Regions from separate parts of the Acidovorax sp. SDU_ACID1 genome, predicted to be linked through region 1. Evidence: predicted binding sites of a transcription regulator. Region 1 holds the regulator's gene; the other holds the start of a gene.

The links. The regulator sigma-54, encoded in region 1, starts transcription at its own class of promoters, with help from an activator protein. The targets are predictions, from matches to a motif close to TGGCANGNAANCTGCTTT.
Positions count from the first base shown of each region.
Region 2: the regulator sigma-54 is predicted to act here: its motif matches at 5,463-5,480, upstream of AAG689_RS21115 (TorF family putative porin).

Region 1 covers NZ_CP152342.1:4,071,864-4,079,706, reverse strand. Annotated here, with positions in the region: gene lptB (LPS export ABC transporter ATP-binding protein) at 1-475, shown strand, start outside; gene AAG689_RS19980 (RNA polymerase factor sigma-54) at 475-2,019, shown strand; gene AAG689_RS19975 (acyl-CoA thioesterase) at 2,035-2,478, shown strand; gene AAG689_RS19970 (M36 family metallopeptidase) at 2,764-6,714, shown strand; gene AAG689_RS19965 (IPTL-CTERM sorting domain-containing protein) at 6,708-7,241, shown strand; gene AAG689_RS19960 (methyl-accepting chemotaxis protein) at 7,287-7,843, opposite strand, start outside.
Region 2 covers NZ_CP152342.1:4,294,490-4,302,332, reverse strand. Annotated here, with positions in the region: gene AAG689_RS21145 (glycerophosphodiester phosphodiesterase family protein) at 1-68, opposite strand, end outside; gene AAG689_RS21140 (tripartite tricarboxylate transporter substrate binding protein) at 150-1,124, opposite strand; gene AAG689_RS21135 (alpha/beta fold hydrolase) at 1,175-2,056, opposite strand; gene AAG689_RS21130 (TauD/TfdA dioxygenase family protein) at 2,068-2,913, opposite strand; gene AAG689_RS21125 (IclR family transcriptional regulator C-terminal domain-containing protein) at 3,032-3,832, shown strand; gene AAG689_RS21120 (YifB family Mg chelatase-like AAA ATPase) at 3,847-5,382, opposite strand; gene AAG689_RS21115 (TorF family putative porin) at 5,520-6,251, shown strand; gene glnK (P-II family nitrogen regulator) at 6,273-6,611, shown strand; gene AAG689_RS21105 (ammonium transporter) at 6,634-7,843, shown strand, end outside.

The DNA.
Region 1 (7,843 bases):
CTTCCGCAAGCTCAACGTCGAAGAGAACGTGCGGGCCGTGCTGGAGCTGCAGAAGGACGAGGCCGGCCGCTCCCTGGCGCGCGCCGAGATCGAGCGCCGCCTCACCGCGCTGCTCGAAGAACTGCGCGTGCAGCACCTGCGCGAATCGCCCGCGCTGGCGCTGTCGGGCGGCGAGCGCAGGCGCGTGGAAATCGCCCGGGCGCTGGCCACGCAGCCGCGCTTCATCCTGCTGGACGAGCCCTTCGCGGGCATCGACCCCATCGCCGTGATCGAGATCCAGCGCATCATCGGCTTCCTCAAGGAGCGCGGCATCGGCGTGCTCATCACCGACCACAACGTGCGCGAGACCCTGGGCATCTGCGACCACGCCTTCATCATCAGCGACGGCCAGGTGCTCGCGCAGGGCACGCCGTCCGAAATTGTCGATAACGCTGAAGTGCGCCGCGTCTATCTCGGCGAACACTTCAGGATGTGATGAAACCCAGCCTGTCGCTGCGTGTCTCGCAGCATCTGGCGCTCACGCCGCAGTTGCAGCAGTCGATCCGGCTGCTGCAGCTCTCCACGCTGGAGCTGGCGCAGGAAGTCGAGCAGATGCTCGGCGACAACCCCTTCCTGGAGGTGGCGCAGGATGAGGCGCCGCGCGAGGAGTTCGGCATCGCCCAGGCCGATGCGCCCGCCAGTGCCGACGAAGATGCTTCTTATTCAGGAGCTGCCAGCGCTGAGCCAGCAAGCGCTGAAGCCCCAAATGAACCTGAACCCTCCCCGGACTGGGAGGGCGACGGCACCGTCGAGATGGCCCCCGACGACGGCGAGTGGGGCGGCGATGCCCCCGCGCGCACCGGATCTTCCAGCGGCGATGGCGACGAGGTGGACGCCACGGAGCTCGCCCGCAGCCACGAATCGCTCACCGACCATCTGCACCGCCAGGCGCTCTCGCTGCGTCTGTCGGAGGTGGACTGCGCCGCGCTGCGCTTCCTCATCGAATCGCTGAACGACGACGGTTACCTCGACGAGCCGCTCGAATCCCTCGCGCAGAGCCTGGCCGGCACCGAAGACCCCGAGCAGGTGGACGAGCTGGTGCACCGCTTCACCGTCGCCCTGGGCCTGCTGCAAAGCCTGGAGCCCGCCGGCGTAGGCGCGCGCAACCTGGCCGAATGCCTGGCGCTGCAGCTGCGTGCGATGGACCAGGACGAGGAGGGCGACCCGGCCGTGATCCAGGCCGCGCTCGCCATCTGCCGCCAGCCGCTGGAGTTGCTGGCCAAGCGCGACGTGCGCCGCCTGGCCCAGGCCGCCGGCAGCAGCGAAGACGTGACGCGCGCCGCCATGGCGCTCATCGCGCGGCTGGAGCCGCGCCCCGGCCGGCGCTTCGCCGACGTGGACCGCAACATCATCGTGCCCGACGTCATCGTGCGCAAAACCGGGCGCGGCGCGCAGCAGCGCTTCAGCGTGCAGCTCAACCCCGACGTGATGCCCCGCCTGCGCGTGCACGACATCTACGCCGGAGCGCTGCGTGGCGGGCGCGGCAGCGAAGGCCACCAGGCGCTGCAGCAGCGCCTGCAGGAGGCGCGCTGGTTCATCAAGAACATCCAGCAGCGCTTCGACACCATCCTGCGCGTCTCCACCGCCATCGTCGAGCGGCAGAAGAACTTCTTCGTCCACGGCGAGCTGGCCATGCGCCCGCTGGTGCTGCGCGACATCGCCGACGAGCTGGGCCTGCACGAGTCCACCATCAGCCGGGTGACCACCGCCAAGTACATGGCCACGCCGCAGGGCACGTTCGAGCTGAAGTATTTCTTCGGCTCCGGCCTGGGCACCGAGACCGGCGGCAACGCCTCCAGCACGGCCGTGCGCGCGCTCATCAAGCAGTTCGTGGCCGCCGAGAACCCGCACAAGCCCCTGTCGGACAGCCAGATCGCCGACATGCTCAAGGAACAGGGTATCGAGTGCGCACGCCGCACCGTGGCCAAGTACCGCGAGGCGCTCAAGATCGCGCCCGCCAACCTGCGCAAGGCGCTCTAGAAAACACCCCTCTCCATGGCCCGCGTCGTCTTCGACCTTCCCGCCCATTTCGGCTTCGCCACCGAGCTGCAGGTCTACATCAGCCACGTCAACCAGGGCGGGCACCTGGACAACGCGCAGCTGCTCAGCCTCGTTTCCGAGGCGCGCGTGCGCTTTTTCCGCTCCCTGGGCTACCCGGAGGCCGATGTGGCGGGCCTTGCCACCGTGGTGGGCGACATGGTCGCCCAATACAAGTCCGAGGCCTTCCACGGCGAGACGCTGCGCGTGGAGATGGCGCCGCAAGACTTCAACCGCTACGGCTTCGACCTCGTCTTCCGCATGACGGAGAAGACCCAGTGCCGCGAGATCGCGCGCGGCAAGACCGGCATCGTGTTCATCGACCGCGCGGCCCGCAAGCCCGCGCCCATCCCTGAATCGGTGCGGCAGTTGCTGCTTCAGCGCGTCGCGTCGGCATCCTGAACATGCGGGCGGCGGCAGACCGCAAATTACCCAATTTCAGGGATGTTGCGAAAAGTCACATTCCGTTAACATTGTTTGGCCGCGTGGGCTTGGTTTGAGTGTTTTTGGGCTTTAGCCCTTGCCTGGCAAGCGCAGGCAGCTATCAAACCCATAGTTCAAACGCCATGCACTCACCTATCTGGGGCTCCTGGGGCCGCGCACTGCTGTGCGCCGCTGTCCTGACACTGCCGCTTGCCCACGCCCGCGAGCTTGCGCCCATCGACGCCCTGGGAGAGGCCCCCCGCAGTGCAGCGCAAGGCCGCCCAGGCCTTGCCCGTCCAGGTGCAGAGCCTCTCGCGCGAGGAACGGCTGGGCGTGCCCACCTTCGTGCAATTGAGGCCTTCCCTGGCCAAGTCGCGCCCCGCGAACGCCGATCCCGCCAGCGCCGCGCGCGGCGAATTGAAAGCCCTGGCCGGCCTGTACGGCATCACCGAGCAAGAGGCCGACGCCGCCGTGCTGCACCACGTGCAAGCCCTGCCCGGTGGCGCGCGCCTGGTGCGCCTGACCAGCCGGCGCGATGGCATCGAGGTTTTCCGCGAGCAGGCCACCGTGCTGCTGGACGCCGAGGGGCAGGTCACGGCCATCGGTGGCTACCTGGGCAGCACCGCCCTGGCGCCCCAGCCCAAGGCGGCGCTCGCGCAGCCCCTCACCGCCCCCGGCGCCCTGGCCCGCGCCTTGCAGGACTGGGGCTTTGCCGCCGTGGAGCACCTGCTCCAGCCCAGCGGCGCACCCCAGGGGGCCTACCAGTGGTGGGTGCTGCCCGGCGGGACCAGTGGCGAGGACGGTGCCACGCTCCTGTCCGCCCGCACCAAACCCGTGTGGTTCCGCCTCCCCCAGGGGCTGGTGGCCGCCACCTACGTGGAAGTGCGCGTGCTGCAGGAGGGGCAGGAACATGCCTACGCCTACGTGGTGGCCAGCAGCGACGCCCGCCTGCTGCTGCGCCACGACCAGACGGCGCACGCCGACTTCAGCTACCGCGTGCCCGCCGACGCGACGCCGCCCTACACGCCCTGGCCCGGCCCCCAGGGCCGCAACGGAACGCCCCACCCCGCCGGCACGCCCAACGGCTACGCCGCCCCCATGGCGTCGCCCAACCTGTTGACGCTGCAAAACGCGCCGTTCTCCCGCAACGATCCCTGGCTACCTAGCGGTGCCACGCAAACCCAGGGCAACAACGTGCATGCCTATGCCGACCTGGCCGCGCCCGATGGCTTCAACGTAGGCGGCGACCGCATCGCCAGCATTTCCGCGCCCGGCGTTTTCGACTACGTCTACGACCCGGACCAGGGGCCGCAGGCGAACCCGGGCCAGATCGACGCCTCGGTGGTCAACCTGTTCTACGCCACCAACTGGCTGCACGACTGGTTCTACGACGCGGGCTTCGACGAAGCCGCGGGCAACGCCCAGGCCGACAACTTCGGCCGGGGCGGGCAGGACGGCGATGCCATGCGCGCCGAGGCGCTGGACTACAGCGGCACCAACAACGCCAACATGTCCACCCCGGCGGACGGCGCGCCGCCGCGCATGCAGATGTACCGCTTCCTCAACCGGGGGGGCGTGCAGGCCAGTGCCGCCGGCGTGACTTTCACCCAGCCTCCCGCCGGTGCGCAATTCGGGCCGCTCGCGTTCGACCTCACGGCCGATGTGGCCGTGGCAGCCCCGGCCGACGGCTGCACGCCCTTGACCAACGCCTCCAGCCTCACCAACAAGATCGCCCTCATAGACCGTGGCAACTGCGAGTTCTCCGTCAAGGTGCTGAACGCGCAGCAGGCGGGTGCGGCGGGCGTCGTCATCGTGAACAACCTGGCGAGCGCGCCGACGGCGATGGGCCCTGGCGCGTCCGGCGCCAGCGTGGCCATTGCGGCCATCATGGTCGCGCAGGCTGACCGCGCCGCGCTGGCCGTCGGCGGCGTCACGTTGCGCATGCAGGGCAGTGGCGCCGAGCGCAGCAGCGCGCTGGACAACACCGTCATCGCCCACGAGTGGGGCCACTTCATCAGCAACCGCCTGATCGGCGACGCCAGCGGCCTGACCACCAACCACGCCAGAGGCCTGGGCGAAGGCTGGGGCGACTTCCACGCGCTGCTGATGATGGCCGCACCGCAGGACATCAACATACCCAGTAACGCCAACTGGTCGGGCACCTACGCCATGGCAGGGCATGCCATGACCAACGGCGCCGGAACGGACGCCGCCGACGTAGCCTATTACGGCATGCGCCGCTACCCCTATTCGGCCGACATGACGAAGAACCCGCTCACGCTGCGCCACATCACCGATGGCCAGGCGCTGCCCGGCGGTGCGCCGCGCAACCCCAGCGCGGGCGGCCTCAACGCCGAGGTGCACAACATGGGCGAGGTCTGGGCCAGCATGCTGTGGGAGTGCTACGTGAGCCTGCTCCGTGCGCATCCCTTCCAGGAAGCGCAAGACCGCATGAAGCAGTACCTGGTGGCAGGCTACAAGCTCACCCCCGTCAACCCCACGCTGACCGAGGCGCGCGACGCACTGCTGGCCGCCGCACTGGCCATGGATCCGGCTGACCATGCCCGCTTCTCCGCCGCCTTTGCCAAGCGTGGCGCGGGGTCGCTGGCGCAGGTGCCTGACCGCTACTCCACCACCAACGCGGGCGTGTTGGAGAACTACGGAACCGTAGGCGTGCTCGAAATCACCGACCTGCAACTGTCGCTGGCCGCGTCGGGTGCGGTGATGTGCGATGCCGATACCGTGCTCGACAGCGGCGAAACCGGTGTGGTGCAAATCACGCTGCGCAACCGGGGCTTTGAATTCACCAACCCTGGCACGGTGACGCTATCGGCCGACGACCCTGCCTTGTCGTTCCCCGATGGCCCCGTGGCCGTACCCGGCGTGACTTCGGGCGCGTCCGTCACCGTGACCGCGCGCGTGCTGCTCTCCGGCATGACGGCACCCGGCGCGGCGCGCATCACCGCCCAACTGGCCTACGGCAGCCAACCCACCACGCCCGACGACCGCACGCTGGACGTGCCCCTGCACCGCGACGAATGGGCCCACCGCGCCGCCACCGATGACGCCGAGGCCGTGGCCAGCGCCATGGAGTTCGGCAGCACGGACCCGGCCTTCGCCAGCGCCTGGGGCGCCAAGGGCAGCATCGGCAGCCGCTTCTATGCGGGCGCCACACCCGCCGCCACTGGCTCGCACTGGATGCGCACGCCGCCGCTGCAGGCGGGGGCGGGCAACCTCGTGGTGTCGTTCAAGCACCGCTACCGCTTCGAGAAGGACGGCACCACGAACTACGACGGCGGCCAACTGATGATCTCGACCGATAACGGCGCCACCTGGACCAACGCGCCCAGCGCGGCCGCTGGCTATACCGGCGCCATCAACGGCGCCAGTGGCAACCCGGCCGAGGGCCAGCAGGCCTACGTGGGCCAAAGCCCAGGCTGGCCCGCCTTGGCCACCGCCACCGTCAACCTGGGCACCGCCTACGCCGGGCAAACCGTGCGCCTGGCCTGGGTGGTGCACACCGACCCGGCCGCCACCACCGAAGGCTGGGAGGTGGACGACATCGCCATCACCGGCATCACCAACTACCCCTTTGCGCGCGTGGTGCCCGATGCGCAAGCCTGTGCGCCGGGCCTGGCCGCGACCGACGGCACGCCGCAGTCGGCCACCGTGGGCACGGTCTTCCCCTGGCCGCTCAAGATGACCTTGCGCGGCGCCAATGGCGTGGTGCAGGCGGGGCAGACGGTGACCTTCGCCGTGCCGCCATCGGGCGCATCGGCGGCGCTGTCCGCCACGTCCGTGGTGACCGACGCCAGCGGCGAAGCCTTCGTCACCGCCACCGCCAATGGCACCGCAGGCTCCTACACCGTCACGGCCACGTCGGGCGCCTACACCGCCAGCTTCGCGCTGGCCAACACCGCCGCGCCGGGGGTGGGGAGCTTCATCGCCGTCAGCGGCACGCCGCAATCGGCCACCGTGGGCACGGTCTTCGCACAGGCGCTGCGCGTGCGCCTGCGGGACGAGCACAACGCACCCCTGGTGGGCGCCGCCATCGGCTTCGCGGCACCGCTCTCGGGCGCATCGGCCACGCTGTCCGCCGCCTCCGCGGTGACGGACGGCAACGGCGAAGCCGCCATCACCGCTACCGCCAACGCCACGGCGGGCAGCTACCAGGTCGTCGCCAGCCACGCGGGGGCACGGTGCCCTTTGTGCTGACCAATGACGCCCTGCCGCCGCTGCTCATCAGTGGCCCCGTGCCGGGCGGCACGGCGACGGTCAGCGTGCAGTCCGCCGCCGTGCCGCTCACGGCCTCGGCGCAGTTTGCGCAAACGATGTTCGCCAACGACCCGGCGAGCGCGAGCCTGCCGTCCATGCCGGGCTACACCTTCCCCTTCGGCATCGTGGGCTTCAGGCTGGAGAACGTGGGCCTGGGGAACGCCGTCACCCTGCGCATCCAGTACCCCGGCAACGTGCCCGCCAGCGCCGAGTACTGGAAGCACGGCCCGCAGGGCTGGCACCAGATCCCGATGGCGCGGATCAACGCCACCACCATCGAGATCACGCTGACCGACGGCGGCGTGGGCGACACCGACGCTGCGCAGGACGGCACCATCACCGACCCCGGCGGCTTGGCCGTGCTGGCCGCGCCGGGCGGAGCGGCGGCCATCCCGGCGCTGTCGCCCTTCGCGCTGGCGCTGCTGGCGGCGGGGCTAGGGCTGCTGGGCTGGCGCCGCCGCAGTTAGAGGAAAAATAGGCTCCAGCGCTTGCCCATCAAGCGCTGGGAGCTATCAATGAAGGAGTCTTTGCGCCGCGGCGCCCTGCGGCAGCTTGAAGCCCGCGACCACCTCGGCCAGGTCGTGGGCCTGCTGCTGCAGCGATTGCGCGGCGGCGGTGGCTTGCTCCACCAGCGCGGCGTTCTGCTGGGTGCCCTGGTCCATCTGGGCGACGGCGCCGCCGATCTCGGTGATGCCGTTGCTCTGCTCGCGGCTGGCGTTGCTGATCTCGGCCACGATGGCCGTGACGCGGCGGATGCTCTCCACCACCTCCTGCATGGTGGTGCCCGCGTCCTGCACCAGGCGGCTGCCCGCGCCGACCTGCTGCACCGAGTCGTCGATCAGCGCCTTGATCTCCTTGGCCGCCGTGGCGCTGCGCTGCGCCAGGGTGCGCACCTCGCCGGCCACCACGGCGAAGCCCCGGCCCTGTTCGCCCGCGCGCGCGGCTTCCACGGCCGCGTTCAGGGCCAGGATGTTGGTCTGGAACGCAATGCCGTCGATCACCTGGATGATGTCCACGATCTTGCGCGAGGCCGCGTCGATGCCGCCCATGGTCTGCACCACCTGCTGCA
Region 2 (7,843 bases), 220 kb from region 1:
GCCTGGGCGGTGGTCGCGGCGGGCAGGACGACAGCCCAGGCCAGGGCGTGGCGCAGCAGGAGGGACATGGAGAGGCTCCTTGGGAGGCACGCCTTTGGCGCGAGCGTGGGCCGCTACTGTACCGCTCGCTCCCGTGCTGCAGAGCGTGGCTACTCCACGCGGATGTTGCGCTCGCGTACCAGCTGGCCCCAGCGGGTGGTTTCCTGTGCCAGGAAGCGGCGGAATTCCTCGGGGGTGCCGCCGCCGGCGGTGGCGCCGATGCCCTCCAGCTTGGGCTCCATGTCGGGAGCCCGGATCGCGGTGGTGATGTCGGCCGCCAGCTGCCGCACCACGTCGGCCGGCGTGCCGCCGGTAGCGAAGATGCCGTACCAGGCCGACGCCTCATAGCCCGGCAGACCCTGCTCCGCGATGGTGGGCACGTTGGGCAGCCAGGGCAGGCGCTTGGCCGAGGTCACGCCCAGCGCAATCACCCGGCCCGACTTGATGTGCTGCAGCACGCCGTTGTCGAACATGATCTTCACGCGGCCGCTCAGCAGATCCTGGTGCGCCGGCGCGCTGCCTTTGTAGGGCACATGCGTGAGCTGGACGCCTGCCATGCTGGAGAACAGCTCGCCCGACAGATGGGTGGACGTGGCCAGCCCGGTCGAGGCGAACGAGATGGAGCCCGGCTCCGCCTTGCCGCGCGCGATCAGGTCCTGCACGCTGCGGATACCCGTTTCAGGAGCGGTCACCAGCACGTTGGAAATGGTGGTGAGCACGGTGACGGGCGCCAGGTCGCGGGCCGAGTCGTAGGGCAGCTTGTCCATCAGGATGGGGTTGAGCGCGAACGGCATGGCGGTGAGCAGCAGCGTGTGCCCGTCGGGGGCGGCCTTGGCCACCGCGTCGGTGGCGATCACGGTGTTGCCGCCGGGCTTGTTTTCCACGATGACGGGCTGCTTCCATTTCTCGGACAGGCGCTGGCCGACCAGACGGGCCTGCATGTCGGTGGCGCCGCCCGGTGGATAGGCCACGATGATGCGCACCGGCTTGGTGGGCCAGGCCGGGGCCTGGGCGCCAGCACCCGAGGGCGCCAGCAGCGTGGACAGGGGCAGGAGGGCGAGCAGGGTTCTGCGGAGGAGCTTCATGGTTTGTCTCGTCTTTTTGTGAAGTGGGGCTTGCGGGGAAAAGGGGAGGGTCAGCGGTGCTGCACCCAGGCGCGTATCGGTTCCACCCACGGGCCGGGGTCGAGCAGCAGCGCCTGGTGGCCGTAGCGGGTGTTCACCACGGCTGCATGGGCGGGCAGGGGGACAGGAGGAGGGAACAGGGCATCGGAAGAGGCGTAGAGCAGGGTGGTGCAGTCCGGGCTGCGCTCCAGCGCGAAGCCGAGCGCCGCGGCGCGCAGGCGCCACAGCGCGGCCGCATCGAATTGCAGTGCCCATCGGTCGACGGCTTGCCATTCCCGCGCGAGCGCGGCGTCTCCATGGTCTTGTGCCCATTCGCGCACGCCGGCGCGCAGCAGGACGGACCGGCGGAAGTCCACGCGTGCGGCGGCATCGGTGAGCCCGCGCAGGAACGCGAGCTCGTCCGGGTTGCCGCGCCCGCGGGGCGCGGTGCACAGCCCCAGCACCCGGCGCACTCGCCCGGGGTGGCTGGCTTTGAGCTGTTGCGCGACGTAGCCGCCGAAGGAGTAGCCGATGGCGCCCGCCAATTGCGCTATGCCCAGGTGGTCGAGCAGCCGGGCGATGGCCTGCGCCATGCCCTCCACGCTTGCGTGGGTGTGCGGTGCGCCCTCCCAGCAGGAGCCGTAGGCGGAGCCTGGCAGGTTCACGGTCAGCGATTGCACGCTGTCCGTGTCCAGGGCCCGGCCCGGACCGGCCCAGGCCGCGGCCCAGCCGCCATCAATCGCGTCAGGATGCGGGGCCAGGGCATGGTGGCTGCCCGCATAGCCGTGCAGGATCAGGTAGGCAGGAGCATCCTCGGGGCCGCAGCGCGTGTAGGCCAGCCGCAGGTCCACGGCCGTGCCATCGGCAAGGCGGAAGCCGTCGATGTGCAGGTGCTGCGTTGCCACGGAGTGCATGCGGCTGGTGCTCAGATGGGGCGCTCGCCGCGCACCGTGGTGCGGTACAGGCTGCGGTACTGGCCGGGCGGCAGGTCGCGCGTGGTGGCGCTGTGCATGGTGGAGCGGTTGTCCCACATCACCACGTCGCCGGGGCTCCAGCGGAAGTCGTAGCGAAACTGCGGCTGGACCGTGTGCTCGAACAGGAAGTCCAGGATGCGGTCGCTTTCCTCACGGGGCAGGCCCACGATCTCGGCCGTCATGCCCTTGTGCGCGAAGATGGATTGGCGGCCCGTGTCGGGGTTGGTGCGAATCAGCGGGTGCACCACGTCGGGGGTCTGGTTCTTCTGCGCGTCGTTCAGCTCGACCTGGGTGCTTTGCCCGTCGGTGGTTTGCCTGCGGCGGTAGCGGTGGACGGCTTGCAGCCCCTGCAGCCGTTGCTTCCATTCGTCGGAGAGGGCTTCATAGGCAGCCTCCATGTTCACGAACAGCGTGTCGCCGCCCTCGGGCGGGATTTCCAGCGCGTTCAGGATGGTGGCCTTGGCCGGCTGTTCCTGGAACGCCAGGTCGGAGTGCCAGTAGGAGCCGCCATCCGAAATACCCATGGGCTTGCCATCCACGACGCGGTTGGACAGACGGAAGATTTCGGGATGCTCCGGGTGGTTGTACTGCGACAGGATGTGGACTTCCAGGGGGCCGAAGCGGCGGCTGAAAGCGATCTGCGCCTCGGCTGACAGCGACTGGTTCTTGAAGCACACCAGCTTGTGGTCCACGAACAGCCGGTGCAGGCGGTCGAACGCCTCCGGGTCCAGCGCGCTGCCCAGGTCGATGCCGTCGATGGCAACGCCGAATCGCTCGGAAAGCGGGGAAATCTGCATGGGGTTTGTCTCCGATCAATGAATGGCGAACAAATGTTCGCTAATAACTCTATCGGCATTGGGTTAGGCTGTCAAACGCGCTGCGCGCCGTGCACGCGGCGGTGAACCGGGAGAACGTATGGAACGCAAGGGGGTGGCCGCGGCTGCCGGGAACGAAGGGAAGCGCGAATTTCTCGATGCTCTGGCCAACGGCCTGCAGTTGCTGGAAATGTTCGATGAGCAGACGCACAGCGTCACCATCCAGTCCGCCGCGGAGCGGCTGGGCATCACGCGGCCGGCCTCGCGGCGCATCCTGCTGACGCTGGCCGAATTGGGCTACCTGCAGGTGCGCGACCGCTTCTTCTCGCTTGCGCCCAAGTCGATCGAGCTGGGCTACCGCTATTTCCGCTCCCTGGGCCTGGCGGCCTCGGCGCGGCCTCACCTGTTCGCGCTGTCCCGCGAGATGGGGGTGGGCGTGGCGCTGGGCGTGCTGTCTGGCCCGGATGTGCTGTTCATCGAGCGGATCGAGGCGGACCGGCCCATCAAGCTGGATCTGCGTGCCGGCGACCGGCTGCCTGCTTTCGCGCATTCATTGGGCAGGGTGCTGCTGGCGCAATTGCCGCCCGCGCAGCTCGCGGACCATCTGCCTGGGGGCGCGCTCAACCGGCTCGCGCCGCATACCGTCACGACGCGCGCGAGCCTCCATCAGGAGCTGTCGCGTATCCGCGAACGCGGTTGGAGCTTCGTCAATTCCGAACTGGTGCACGGATTGTTCGGTGCTGCCATCGCCTTGCCCAGTGCCACGGGGTGGAGCACGGTCGGACTCAACGTGACCTCCATCGGCGAGCCCTGGACGACGGAAGAAGTGGAGCGGCGCATCGTGCCCGCCCTGCACGCCTGCGCGGAGAACATGAAGCCGATCACCGACGCATTGGCGTAGCCGCAAGGCTGCGTCTATGGCGACGTGCCCCGCAGCACGCGCCGGTACTGCACGGCCTCGGCCACGTGGGCCGTGCCCACCATGTCGCTGCCCGCCAGATCGGCGATGGTGCGGGCCACCTTCAGCGCCCGGTGCGTGCTGCGCGCCGACCAGCCCAGGCGCGTGGCGGCGGTCTGCAGGAACTGCGCGGCGGCGTCCTGCAGTGCCAGGTGTGTGTCGATCTCCTGCCCCTGCAGCGCGTGGTTGGGCTTGCCCTGGCGCGCCAGGGCCCGTTCGCGCGCGGCAGCCACGCGTGCGCGCACGGCATGGCTGGCCTCGCCCGGCGGGGCGTGCAGCAGCTCCTGCGGGGGCAGGGCGGGCACTTCCACGTGCAGGTCGATGCGGTCGAGCAGCGGGCCGCTCAGCTTGCCCTGGTAGCGTGCGACCTGGTCAGGCGTGCAGCGGCAGGCGCGCTGGGTGGAGCCCGCGAAGCCGCACGGGCAGGGGTTCATGGCGGCGATGAGCTGGAAGCGCGCGGGGAACTCGGCGCGCTGCGCCGCGCGGGCGATGGTGATGCGGCCGGTCTCCAGCGGCTCGCGCAGCGCCTCCAGCGCGCTGCGGGCGAACTCGGGGAATTCGTCCAGATACAGAACGCCTTCGTGGGCCAGGGAGATCTCGCCGGGCCTCGGCGGCGAGCCGCCGCCCACCAGGGCCACGGCGCTGCTCGTGTGGTGCGGGCTGGCGGTGGCGCGCTGCATCCATTGCGCGGGCGTGAAGCGCCCGGCCAGGCTGGCGATGGCGGCGCTTTCCAGCGCCTGCTCCACGTCCATGGGCGGCAGCAGACCGGCGAAGCGCTGGGCCAGCATGGACTTGCCCGAGCCCGGCGGGCCCACCAGCAGCAGGCCGTGGCCGCCGGCGGCGGCGATCTCCAGCGCGCGCTTGGGAGCGGTCTGGCCTTTCACGTCGGCGAGGTCGGGGCCGCTGGCGGGCATGGGCGGCGGCGTGGACTGCAGGCGCTGCCAGCCATCGGCTTGGGTATCGGGGCCGGGGTCCACGGGCAGGAACTGGCGCACCACGTCCAGCAGGTGGCGTGCGCCGTAGATCTCGGTGCCGGGCACCAGCGCGGCCTCCTCGGCGCTGCCGAGCGGCAGCACCATGCGCGCAGGCTGTTCCTGGGCGCGCAGCGCCAGCGCCGTGGCCAGCGCGCCGCGCACCGGCCGCAGCTGGCCGGACAGCGACAACTCGCCCGCGAACTCCCAGCCCGCCAGCCGCGCGGCATCGATCTGGCCGCTGGCCGCGAGCAGCCCCAGGGCGATGGGCAGGTCGAACCGGCCCGAGTCCTTGGGCAGGTCGGCGGGGGCGAGGTTGACGGTGATTTTCTTGTTCGAGGGGAACTCCAGCCCCGCGTTCTGCAGCGCGGAGCGCACGCGCTCGCGCGCCTCCTTCACCTCGATCTCGGCCAGACCCACCAGCGTGAAGCTGGGCAGGCCATTGGCCAGATGCACCTCGACGGTGACTGCGGGCGCCTGCAGGCCCATCAGGGCGCGGCTTTGCACCAAAGCAAGACTCATTGCGCGGACTCTCCCCAATCTGGTGCGCGATGGACCTGCTCCCGTGCACGCATGTCGCCAAATGTAGCGGCAACGGCGCCTGGCACGCTCCATGCATTGCAGGGATGCATCCGCTTTCAACACATCCCGGAGGAACCATGTCCCCTGCATCCCTGAAGTCCCTGAGCCTGGCGCTGGCCGCTGCGGTCGTGCCCACCCTGGCGAGCGCCGAACTGACGGCCAACGTGTCGCTGACCAGCAACTACAAGTTTCGCGGCCAGGACCAGGACGTGAACCGCATCAAGGGCGTGAACCCGGCCATCCAGGGCGGCTTCGACTACACCTTCGGCGAGAGCGGCTTCTACGTGGGCAACTGGAACTCCAGCGTCGACTGGCTGGACGGCAACTCGGTCGAGGTCGATTTCTACGGCGGCTACAAGTTCAAGGCCGGCGACGTGGACCTGGACGTGGGCGCGCTCACCTACGTCTACCCCGGCAACACCAACGGCAACACCACCGAGCTGTACGGCGCGGCCACCTTCGGGCCGCTCACGGCCAAGTATTCGCACACCGTCTCCAAGGACTACTTCGGCTGGGCCGGCGCCAAGACCTCCAGCCTGAAGGGGCGCAATACGGGCTACCTGAACCTGGCCTTCGCGCAGGAGGTGGCGCCCTCGGTCACGCTCAAGGCCGCCGTGGGCTTCACGCGCTTCGCCAGCGACATCAAGGACCTCGGCGTGCCCAACTACGTCGACTACAGCGTGGGCGGCGCCTACGACTTCGGCGACGGCCTGTCGCTGTCGGCCATGGTGGCGGGCGCCAACAAGAAGGGCTTCTTCGGCGACGCGAACAAGGCGCGCCTGATCCTCACGCTCACCAAGACCCTCTAACCGATTTCCAAGGAGCCGATCATGAAAATGGTCACCGCCATCATCAAACCCTTCAAGCTCGACGAGGTGCGCGAGGCGCTCTCCGACATCGGCGTGCAGGGCATCACCGTGACCGAGGTGAAGGGCTTCGGGCGCCAGAAGGGCCACACCGAGCTGTACCGCGGCGCTGAATACGTCGTGGACTTCTTGCCCAAGGTGAAGATCGAGGCCGCCGTGTCCGATGACCTCGTCGAGCGTGCCATCGAAGCCATCGAGGGCTCGGCCCGCACCGGCAAGATCGGCGACGGGAAGATCTTCGTGGCCGACCTCGAACAGGTCGTGCGCATCCGCACTGGCGAAACGGGCAAGGAAGCCCTCTGACCTACCGCAACGGAGAAATGCCATGAAAAAACTGCTTGCTTCCCTGTTGCTCGGCATGAGCCTGCTGGCCGGCGGCACCGCCGCGCTGGCGCAGGCGCCCGCGGCGCCCGAAGCCGCCGCCGCCGCTGCACCCGCTGCCGCGCCCGCCGCCGAAACGGCCGCACCGGCTGTGGCACCCGCCGCCGAAGCGCCCGCGGCTGAGGCGCCCCCGCCCAAGATCGACTCGGGCGACACCGCCTGGATGCTCACCTCCACACTGCTCGTGATCCTCATGACCATCCCAGGCCTGGCACTGTTCTACGGCGGCCTGGGCCGCAGCAAGAACATGCTGTCGGTGCTCATGCAGGTGTTCGTGATCTTCTCGCTGATCTCCGTCCTGTGGTCGCTCTACGGCTACAGCCTGGCGTTCTCGGGCGAAGGCAAGTTCTACGGCGATTTCGCCAAGGTCTTCCTCAAGGGCGTGAACATGGAGACCTTCGGCGCGCTGGCGACCATTCCCGAGTACGTGTTCGTCTCGTTCCAGGGCACCTTCGCGGCCATCACCGTGGCGCTGATCGTGGGCTCGTTCGCCGAGCGCATCAAGTTCTCCGCCGTGCTGATCTTCGCGCTGCTGTGGTTCACCTTCAGCTATGTGCCCATGGCCCACATCGTCTGGGGCGGCGGCCTGCTGGGCGCCGACGGCGCGCTGGACTTCGCGGGCGGCACCGTGGTGCACATCAACGCCGGTATCGCGGGCCTGGTGGGTGCGTACCTGGTGGGCAAGCGCATCGGCTTCGGCCGCGAAGCGTTCACGCCCCACTCGCTGACGCTGACCATGGTGGGCGCATCGCTGCTGTGGGTGGGCTGGTTCGGCTTCAACGCCGGCTCCGCCGGTGCCGCCAACGCCGCTGCCGGCCTGGCCTTCGTGAACACGGTGCTTGCCACCGCCGCCGCCACGCTGTCGTGGATCGCCGGCGAGGCGCTGCACAAGGGCAAGGCCTCGATGCTGGGCGCTGCCTCCGGCGCCGTGGCGGGCCTGGTGGCCGTCACGCCCGCCGCGGGCTTCGTCGGCCCCATGGGCTCCATCGTGATCGGCCTCATCGCCGGCCTGGTGTGCCTGTGGGGTGTGGGCGGCCTCAAGCGCATGCTGGGCGCCGACGACGCGTTCGACGTGTTCGGCGTGCACGGCGTGGGCGGCATCGTGGGCGCCATCCTGACCGGCGTGTTCGCTGCGCCCAGCCTGGGCGGCGTGC